Regions from separate parts of the Allobosea sp. TBD101 genome, predicted to be linked through region 3. Evidence: riboswitches for the same ligand, from Rfam matches in the RefSeq annotation. Region 3 holds a riboswitch; each other region holds the start of a gene.
The links. A riboswitch is a leader RNA that binds a small molecule or an ion and turns the genes downstream of it on or off. The one in region 3 is predicted to bind thiamine pyrophosphate.

Region 1: it holds a riboswitch for thiamine pyrophosphate, as region 3 does, so the genes downstream of both, thiO (glycine oxidase ThiO) here and AC6RIC_RS23195 (LuxE/PaaK family acyltransferase) in region 3, are expected to answer to the same signal.
Region 2: it holds a riboswitch for thiamine pyrophosphate, as region 3 does, so the genes downstream of both, thiC (phosphomethylpyrimidine synthase ThiC) here and AC6RIC_RS23195 (LuxE/PaaK family acyltransferase) in region 3, are expected to answer to the same signal.

What each region holds. Positions count from the first base shown of each region.
Region 1 covers NZ_CM187543.1:3,709,109-3,712,307, reverse strand. The annotation lists gene AC6RIC_RS18065 (amino acid ABC transporter permease) at 1-372, shown strand, start outside; gene AC6RIC_RS18060 (ABC transporter permease subunit) at 374-1,051, shown strand; tRNA gene AC6RIC_RS18055 (tRNA-Ser) at 1,326-1,416, opposite strand; TPP riboswitch at 1,626-1,727, shown strand; gene thiO (glycine oxidase ThiO) at 1,802-2,797, shown strand; gene thiS (sulfur carrier protein ThiS) at 2,781-2,978, shown strand; gene AC6RIC_RS18040 (thiazole synthase) at 2,980-3,199, shown strand, end outside.
Region 2 covers NZ_CM187543.1:5,531,986-5,535,184, forward strand. The annotation lists gene thiC (phosphomethylpyrimidine synthase ThiC) at 1-1,539, opposite strand, end outside; TPP riboswitch at 1,619-1,723, opposite strand; gene AC6RIC_RS26730 (hypothetical protein) at 1,954-2,151, opposite strand; gene AC6RIC_RS26735 (hypothetical protein) at 2,199-2,471, opposite strand; gene AC6RIC_RS00005 (polysaccharide deacetylase family protein) at 2,582-3,199, opposite strand, start outside.
Region 3 covers NZ_CM187543.1:4,768,560-4,771,758, forward strand. The annotation lists gene rfbD (dTDP-4-dehydrorhamnose reductase) at 1-301, shown strand, start outside; gene rfbA (glucose-1-phosphate thymidylyltransferase RfbA) at 304-1,179, shown strand; TPP riboswitch at 1,251-1,379, shown strand; gene AC6RIC_RS23195 (LuxE/PaaK family acyltransferase) at 1,472-2,548, shown strand; gene AC6RIC_RS23200 (acyl-CoA reductase) at 2,554-3,199, shown strand, end outside.

The sequences.
Region 1 (3,199 bases), 1.1 Mb from region 3:
GGCGCCCGCATCTGCGAGCAGGTCCGCGCCGGAATCGCCGCTTTGCCCGACGGCCAGGTCCAGGCCGCGCAGGCACTCGGCCTCACGCGGCTGCAGACCTTCCGTCTCGTCCTGTTGCCGCAATGCTTCCGGCGCATCCTGCCGCCCTTGACCTCCGAGTTCCTGATCATTTCGAAGAACTCCGCGGTGGCGTCGACCATCGGGCTGCTCGAGCTCAGCGGCCAGGCCCGGCAGCTCGTCGATTTCACGGCGCAGCCCTATGAATCCTTCATCGTGGTGACGCTCGCCTATATCGGGCTGAACGTCGTCATCCTGCGCCTGATGGAGTGGATTCAGCGGCGCTCCCGGCTCCCGGGCATGATGGGAGCCTGACATGTTCGCTCTCGACTGGGACAGCATCGTCGCCGCCAGGAACGTGATCGGGGCCGGCGTCGCAGTCACGCTGCAGGTCACCCTGGTCGCGATCGCCGGGGGGATCGTCGGCGGTACCGTTCTGGCGATCTGCGCCGTTTCCGGCCGAAGGCCGCTGCAGCTCTTCGCCAAATGCTATGTCGCGCTCTTCAGGGCGGTGCCGCTAGTGATGCTGCTGCTCTGGTTCTTCCTGATCGTGCCGCAGGTCCTGAGAACGGTCTTCGGCCTTTCCCCAAGCATCGACATCCGGCTCGTCTCGGCCATGGTCGCCTTCGTCCTGCTCGAAACGGCCTTCTTCGCGGAGATCATCCGCGCCGGCATTCTCGGCCTGTCCAAGGGGCAGTTCGAAGCCGCTGCCGCCCTCGGCATGACCCGTTATCAGACGATGCGCCTCGTCATCCTGCCGCAGGCCTTCCGCGCCATGCTGCCGATCATGCTGACGCAATGCATCGTGATTTTCCAGGATACGTCGCTGGTCTACGTCATCTCGCTCGGCGATTTCTTCCGCAACACGGTGAGCATCGGCGAGCGCGACGGCACGCTGGTCCCGATGCTTCTCTTGGCCGGCGCCGCCTACTGGGCCATCTGCTCCGGCCTGAGCGGGTTGGTCAGGGTTCTTCAGAACAGGGCGGCGGCCTGAAAGCGCAGCAAGACGCCTCGAAACGGCATCGGTATTTTCACGCTCACCAACTGTGGCATTTCCGTCAAGAAGGGCGAGGTCGTGGTCTTCTGCGGCCTTCAGGGCTCGGTACCCCCAGCTTGAGATGCCAGGCTAACGCATTCGTTGGATAGGAGCGGTTCATGCCGCGGCCTGAAGGCCGGAGATTCGCGAGGCGCTGCGCAAACGCACTCTCGATTCTTCTGCGAGATTGCTTTCGTGTCCAATCCACGTGATTGGGAAATCGAAGGGGAAGTGGCGGAGACGGAGGGATTCGAACCCTCGATACCCTTGTGGGGTATGCTCATTTAGCAAACGAGTGCCTTCAGCCTCTCGGCCACGTCTCCGGCGAGAGGCTCTATGCCCGATTGCGGAGCCGTTTGACAAGCCTCGTTGGCAACTTCCTTTGCACAGCCTGTGCATGTGTCCGAGAGAGCCATAGAGCACTCCCGTGTGAAGGGAGTGATCTGATCGTGCGCGCAGCAAGCCAGCGCAGTACACAATCGAGCCTTGCGCCAGCTCGCCTTGCCCCGATGCACGGCAGACACTAGATTGAGGCCGTCCGTTGGGGTGCCGAAAGGCTGAGAGACGTGGTTCGCGTCAACCCATCGCACCTGATCCGGGTAATGCCGGCGAAGGGAACGGTCTTCGGCAGACATCTTGATCGTGCCCCAGGCCGCTGCCTTTCCGGGAGCAGGGAAGAGCATGACGGCGCAACGCCTTCAGTCGGGCCTGAATGTCGCGGTGGTCGGCGCCGGCGTGGTCGGCCTGGCCTGCGCCACCGAACTGCTGGCGCGCGGCGCACGGGTAACCATCCATGAGCGCGGCCCCCGCATCGGCGCCGAGGCTTGTTCCTGGTATGCCGGCGGCATGCTCGCGCCCTGGTGTGAGGGCGAGAGCGCCGAGGAGCCGGTGGTCCGGCTCGGGCAGCAGGCCGCCGATTGGTGGGAGCATCATGCCGGTGGCGTCACCCGCCATGGCACGCTCGTCGTAGCACCGAGCCGGGATCGCTCGGAACTGCGCCGGTTCGGCCAGCGCACCAGCCATTTCGAGGAGGTCGACGGCGAGGCCATTTCCGGGCTGGAGCCCGATCTCGCCAGACGCTTTTCGCGAGGATTGTTCTTTGGCGGGGAGTGCCATCTCGATCCCCGTCTCGCGATCGCTGCGCTTGCCGAGAGGCTGCTCGCGAACGGCACCGTCATTCAATTCAACAGTGCCGCCGAGCCCGCCGATCTGGATGCCGATATCGTCCTCGACTGCCGGGGGCTGGCGGCGCGCGATGACCTGCCGGACCTGCGCGGCGTCAAGGGCGAGATGCTGCTGCTGCGGAGCGATGATATCCGCCTGTCCCGCCCGGTCCGGCTGCTGCATCCGCGCATTCCGCTCTACATCGTACCGCGTGCGGACGGGCTCTTCATGGTTGGCGCGACGATGGTCGAGAGCGGCGAGCGCCGCCGCATCTCCGCGCGCGCCATGCTGGAATTGCTCGGCGCGGCTTACGCGCTGCATCCCGCTTTCGCCGAAGCGGAGGTTGTCGAGATCGGCACCGATGCCCGCCCGGCCTTTCCCGACAACCTGCCGCGGCTGACGCGTCGCGGCCGGGTGATCCATGTCAACGGGCTCTATCGCCACGGTTTCCTGCTCAGCCCCGCCATGGCGCGGATGGCGACCGAGGCCGTGCTGAACCCGCAAGCAACACTGGAGATGCTGCATGACATTGCTGCTTAACGGCGCCCCCCAGACGGTCGCGGCGAAGACCTTGGCCGAGGCGCTGGCCGAGCTGGGCTTTGGCGGCCGCATCGTCGCGACTGCTGTGAACGGCGATTTCGTGCCGGCTCGCAAGCGCGCCGAAACGGCCCTGAGCGAGGGCGACCGCGTCGAGATCGTCGCGCCGATGCAGGGAGGCTGAGATGGCGTCCTTCTATGGCTTCGAGCCGCAGAACCCGCTCTTCCTGGGTACGGCGCAATACCCGTCGCCCGCGATCCTGGCCGAGGCGGTGAAGCGCTCCGGCACTGAGGTCGTCACCGTCTCGCTGCGCCGGGAATCCTCCGGCGGCGCTGGGCAGGCCTTCTGGGCGCTGATCCGCGAGCTCGGCGTCAAGGTTCTGCCGAACACGGCCGGCTGCCATA
Region 2 (3,199 bases), 760 kb from region 3:
CTTGGCAAGATCGGCGGCGTGCGCCGCGATGCGGTAGGTGATGACGCCGGTCTTGACGTCGTCGCGATTGGGCAGACCCAGATGCTCCTTCGGCGTGACGTAGCAGAGCATGGCGCAGCCATACCAGCCGATCATCGCCGCGCCGATGCCGGAGGTGATGTGATCGTAGCCCGGCGCGATGTCGGTCGTCAGCGGTCCGAGCGTGTAGAAGGGCGCCTCGCCGCATTCGCGCAGCTGCTTGTCCATGTTCTCCTTGATCTTGTGCATCGGCACATGGCCGGGGCCCTCAATCATCACCTGGCAGCCTTTCTGCCATGCGATGTTGGTGAGTTCCCCCAGCGTCTCCAGTTCGGCGAACTGGGCGCGGTCATTGGCGTCGGCGATCGAGCCCGGACGCAGGCCGTCGCCCAGCGAGAACGAGACGTCGTAGCGGCGCATGATCTCGCAGATCTCGTCGAAACGCTCGTAGAGGAAGCTCTCGCGATGATGCGCCAGGCACCAGCGCGCCATGATCGAGCCCCCGCGCGAGACGATGCCGGTGACCCGCGATGCAGTGAGGGGGACGTAAGGCAGCCGGACGCCGGCATGGATGGTGAAATAGTCGACGCCCTGCTCGGCCTGCTCGATCAGCGTGTCCTTGAACACCTCCCAGTCGAGCTTGATCGGATCGCCGCCGACCTTTTCCAGCGCCTGATAGATCGGAACCGTGCCGATCGGCACGGGTGAATTCCGCAGGATCCAGGAGCGGATATTGTGGATGTTGCGGCCGGTGGAGAGGTCCATCACCGTGTCGGCACCCCAGCGGATCGCCCAGACCAGCTTCTCGACCTCCTCGGCCGCGCCGGAGGTGACGGCCGAATTGCCGATATTGGCGTTGATCTTGACCAGGAAATTGCGGCCGATCGCCATCGGCTCCAGCTCGGGGTGGTTGATGTTCGCGGGGATGATGGCGCGGCCGCGCGCGATCTCCTCGCGGACGAATTCCGGCGTGACGAATTCCGGCACGTTGGCGCCGAAGCTCTCGCCATCGGCATGGCGCTCCCGCGCGCCCTCCAGCATGGCGGCGCGGCCGAGATTCTCGCGATGGGCGACATAGATCATCTCGGGGGTGACGATGCCGGCCTTGGCGAATTCGTACTGCGTCGTCATCTGGCCAGGCTTCGCCTGCAGGATCGGGCGCTCAGCCGGGCAGGCCGGCACGAGCTGCTCGGCGGAGATGTGGCCGTTATCGGCGGCGGTGACAGCACGGCCGGGGACTTGCTCGAAGCCGCGTGCGTCGAGCCAGGCGCGACGCGGCTGGACGAGGCCGGCATTGAGATCGATCTTCGCGTCGGTCTCGGTGAAGGGGCCGGAGGGGTCGTAGAGGCGCACCGGCGGCTCGGCATCGGTCGTCAGCACGACCTCGCGGAAGGGCACGCGCATCTCGGGATGCTCGGGCGCGGCGACATAGATCTTGCGCGAGCCGATGATCGGCCCGGTCGTGACGCTCTGGGGAGCGGTCTTGACGCTGTTCTTCTGGGGTTTGGTGTGGGCATTCATAGGGGGATCTCCTCCTTGGTACAGGTCAGGAGATCCGGCGTCGAAGCGGTTCAAGCGCTGTGATGCGGGTGCAGGCCAAGGCTGCACCGCGTTCCAGTCCCTCCGCCGGTATGACCCGGATCAGGTTCGATGGGTTCAGCTTCGAAAGCCGTCTCAGCCCTTGCGGGCACCCCTCGGAACACTGGCGAGGTTAGGCGTAGCGCCGCCGCTTGGCAACGGGCTGCAAGCATACCTCCCAGACCAACTGGTGGAGTATCCCGCAGCCCTCATCCTGAGGAGCGCCGCAGGCGCGTCCCGAAGGATGGTCCAGATCGTTCGGGAGCCTCCTGAAGCATCCTTCGAGACGCCGCTGACGCGGCTCCTCAGGATGAGGGCTGCCCATTTTCAAACAGGTTGTAGAGGAGAAGGAATGGCTCAGGCGGTCCGGTCGACCAGCGTGCCCTGCCCGGCTGGCAGCATCGCCTGCGTCTGCTCGACGCTCTGCTGTAGCATGGCGACGAGGCTCTGCTCGGCCTGCGCATTCTGCTTGAGCATTTCGGCCGACAGCGCCTGCTGCGTCGAGGCGGCCTGCATCGTGACGATGCTGCTGGCGAGGGAAACGGCGTCGCTCATGGCCGCACCCTAGTCGGGCAACCCTACCAAATCCTCAACCCGGCCGCTCAAGGTGCGATGATCGAGGGCACGGGCTTCGGCATCGGCGGATCACGCTCGGACCGAATCTGCGCCTTGTCCCCGCGAGTTCCACGCTTCTCGTCCCGTGGCGCCGCGCTGTTGGGCATCGGCGGGCGCGCCACCTCGCCCGAGCGCGGCACCAGCGGCACGCCGGGAGCGCGCTGCCTTGCCGGGGGAGGCGCGGTCTGGACCTGCGCCGAAACTGCAATGGGCATGCCGGCAACAAGCGCCGCAGCGATGACCTGGACAAGCTTTCTCATGGCGGCATCTCCCCTCGGCTATCCTCCGGAAACAAAACAGGCGCAGGGAACGGGGGTTCCCTGCGCCTGATAAAGAACGGGGCTGCTTCGAGAGCACCCCCGCCCGGTCGTTACTGGTTCTGGCCGCTGAGCAGCGGCGTGATGCGCCGGAGCGTGACGCGCCGGTTCTCGCGCGAAGCATCCTGCGTGTTCACCTTCAGATATTGCTCGCCATAGCCCTGGGTCGTCAGGTTTTCCGGCGGGATCTGGAAGTCGCGCGTCAGGATCTCCGCAACCGACTGCGCGCGGCGATCGGAGAGCGAGAGATTGTCGACATCGGCGCCGACGGCGTCGGTGTGGCCCTCGACGAGGAAGACCTCGTTGGGTGAGCGCTGCAGGGCGCGCTTCACCGAATCCGCGATCACCGACAAGCGCCGCGCCTGATCCTGCCCGACCTGCCAGGAACCGGTATCGAAGTTGATCGTGTCGATATCGACGCTGCGCATGCGAGCACGCAGGTCCGGCGAATAACGGACCTCGTCCAGCGTGTAGCGGCGCGGGATCGCGCCGATCGGCGGGGCGATGATCGTCTCGTAGATCAGATCCTCGTCGGCCCGGTCCGCATCGACGATATAGCGCTCGCGCGGCATCGGCAGCGGCGGCGGCGGCAGCACCACGACATCGTCGGCGAAGCGGCCCGGACGGTCGCGCAGCGTGTTGTCGATGATGATCACCTCGCGGTTGTCGCG
Region 3 (3,199 bases):
CCAGCGGACAGACGAGGCCGGCTTACGCGGCGTGTTCCATATGAGCGCGGCGGGCGAGGCCGTCTGGGCCGATGTCGCCGAAGCGATCTTCGCCGAGCGCGAGCGGCAGGGCGGCAAGCCGGTCCGGATCAAGCGCATCGCGACGACGGATTATCCGACGCCAGCGCGCCGGCCCGCCAATTCCCGGCTCGATTGCGGCAAGCTTGCGCTTGCCCATGACGTGCGGTTGCCCGAATGGCAAAGCTCGCTCCGGCCTTGCGTCGCGCGGCTTCTCAAAGATCAGGCCAAGGATCAGAGGTAACGATGAAGGGCATCATCCTGGCCGGCGGTTCCGGCACGCGCCTGCACCCGATGACGCTGGCGATGTCGAAGCAGCTCCTGCCTGTCTACGACAAGCCGATGATCTACTACCCGCTCTCGACGCTGATGCTCGCCGGCATCCGCGAGGTGCTGATCATCTCGACACCCCACGACCTGCCGAACTTCAGGCGCCTGCTCGGCGACGGCTCGGACTGGGGCATGAGCCTGACCTATGCCGAGCAGCCGCATCCGGGCGGGCTGGCGCAGGCCTATCAGATCGGCGCCGGGTTCGTTGCCGGCGAATCCTCCGCGCTGATCCTCGGCGACAACCTCTATTACGGCCACAGCCTGCCGGGGATGATGGCCCGGGCGACGGCCCGCAGCAGTGGCGCGACCGTCTTCGCCTATCATGTCCGCGACCCCGAGCGTTATGGCGTCGTCGAATTCGACAAGGCCGGCAAGGCGATCTCGATCGAGGAGAAACCGAAGGTCCCGAAGTCGAACTGGGCCGTCACGGGCTTGTATTTCTACGATGCCGAGGTCGTGGAGATCGCCCGGAGCCTCAAGCCCTCGCCGCGCGGCGAACTCGAGATCACCGACGTCAATCGCATCTATCTCGAACGCGGCGCGCTCTCGGTTGAATCGATGGGCCGCGGCTTCGCCTGGCTCGATACCGGCACGCCCGACAGCCTCCTGGAAGCGGGCGAGTTCGTCCGCACGCTCGAAAGCCGCCAGGGCCTGCGCATCGCCTGCCCGGAGGAGATCGCGGCGCGACAGGGCTGGATCTCCGCAGCGCAGCTCACCTTACTCGGCGAAAAACTCGCCAAGGGCGATTACGGCCAGTATCTCCTGCGCATGGCCAAGGACATCGCCGGCTGACGCCCCGTTCACGGGGATACCCGCCCCGCTCCGTTATCGCTTGACAGCAGGCACTGCCGCTCGTCATCTGCATCCGTTCCCAGGGGGGCCTCGCTAGGAGGCTGAGATTCCGCCGGCCGGGCTTTCGAGCCCGAGCAACGCGGTGACCCTCCGAACCTGATCCGGATCATACCGGCGTAGGGATGCGGGACATGCGGCCACCCAAGGCCCTGATTCCAGCTTGCGCAGATGATCCTGTTGCGAACGACGCTTCCGGCTTGTCCGTCGGCGCCGGAACGGAGTGGGCTTTCAAGTGACGCAAGCCGAGATCATCGCGGCGCTCCTGGCGTTCATCGCGCTTCCCGATGCATCGGAAGCCGAGTTCGAGGCGATGGCGCTGAAGGTCTTCGCCTATCAGTTCCGCAACAACGAGCCCTATAAGCGCTTCTGCCTGCAGCGCGGCCGCACGCCGCTCTCCGTCCGGCGCTGGCGCGATATTCCGGCCGTGCCGATCACCGCCTTCAAGGACCTGACGCTGAGCTGCAGCCCGCCGGAGAAGGCCAGCCATGTCTTCATGACGAGCGGCACAACTCAGGGCATCCGCGGGCGCAGCTATCACCCGACGCTCGACGTCTGGCGGCGCTCGATGCTGGTGAATTTCCGCGCGCGCTTCATGCAGGGCCGCGAGCGCATCCGCATGGGCATCCTCTTCCCCGACGAGGCGGAGCTGCCGAACTCCTCGCTCGCCACCTATCTCTCGCTCGCCAAGCGCGAATGCGGCACGCCGGACTCGCAAACCTTCATCAACGCGGCGGGTCTCGATCTGGGCGGTCTTCTGTCGGCGCTGGAGCAGGCGGAGAAGAGCGGCGAACCCTATGCCTTGCTCGGCGCGAGCTACTCCTTCGTTCCCGTGCTGGACGCACTCGCCGCGAGCGGCCGGCGCTTCGCCCTGCCGGAAGGCAGCCGCATCCTCGACACCGGCGGCTTCAAGGGCCAGTCGCGCGAACTCGGACCCGACGAATTCTATGACGGACTCAGTGCCGCCTTCGGAGTGCCGCGCTCGTCCTGCATCAACATGTACGGGATGACCGAGCTGAGCTCGCAGCTCTATGACGACGGCAACGCCGTCTGCCCGTCGGTCAAATCCGGGCCGCACTGGATCCGCAGCCGCGTCGTCGATCCGTTGACGGGCACCGACCTGCCCGAGGGCCAGCGCGGCGTGATCATCCATCACGACCTCGCCCATTTCAACTGCGTCGCGGCGATCCTGACCGAGGATGCCGGCGAGATCGTGCCGGGCGGTTTCAAGCTGCTCGGCCGCGTCGACGGCGAGGCCTCGAAGGGCTGCTCGGTCGCGGTCGCCGAATTCCTCGCAGCGGCACGAGGCTGAAGCCAGTGATCGAGCATGCGGGCCATCTGCCGGGCCTGAACGCCAGGACTTTGCGCTGGCGCGAAGTCAGCCACAGCGCCTGGGGCGAAAGCGCTACCATCGCGCTGCCGGAGCTGGACGAGGCGCAAGCCGCTGCGCTCTGCGCGCATGTGCGCGAAAAGGCCCGCGCCCGGCTGAAGCGGATGGAGACCGCGCGCATCATCACCGCGATCGACGCAGCCATCGCGCGCCTGCTCGACCGTGAGCACCCGCTGCGGCGCAAGGCGGAACACCTGCTGCCGATCGTCACCGGCTATGATCGCGAGACGGTCCGGCTCGGCCTCACCGGCTATCTCAAGACCTTCCGCAAGCCGCAGTTGCTGCGCTTCCTGGCCGAGGATTTCGCCAATCCCGGCATGCTCGACGGTTTTCAGCCGACGCCCAAGGGCGGTTATCTGCGCGCCTATGGCCCAGACTTGCTGCTCCATGTCTGGGCCGGCAATGTTCCCGCGCTCTCGCTCTGGAGCCTGATCTGCGGCCTGCTGGTCAAGGCCGGCAGCATCGGCAAGCTCGCTTCGGCCGAGCCGCTGACGGCGGGCTGGTTCGCAAGCCTGCTCGCCGAGATCGATCCCGAGATCGGCGAATGCCTTGCCATCACCTGGTGGAAGGGCG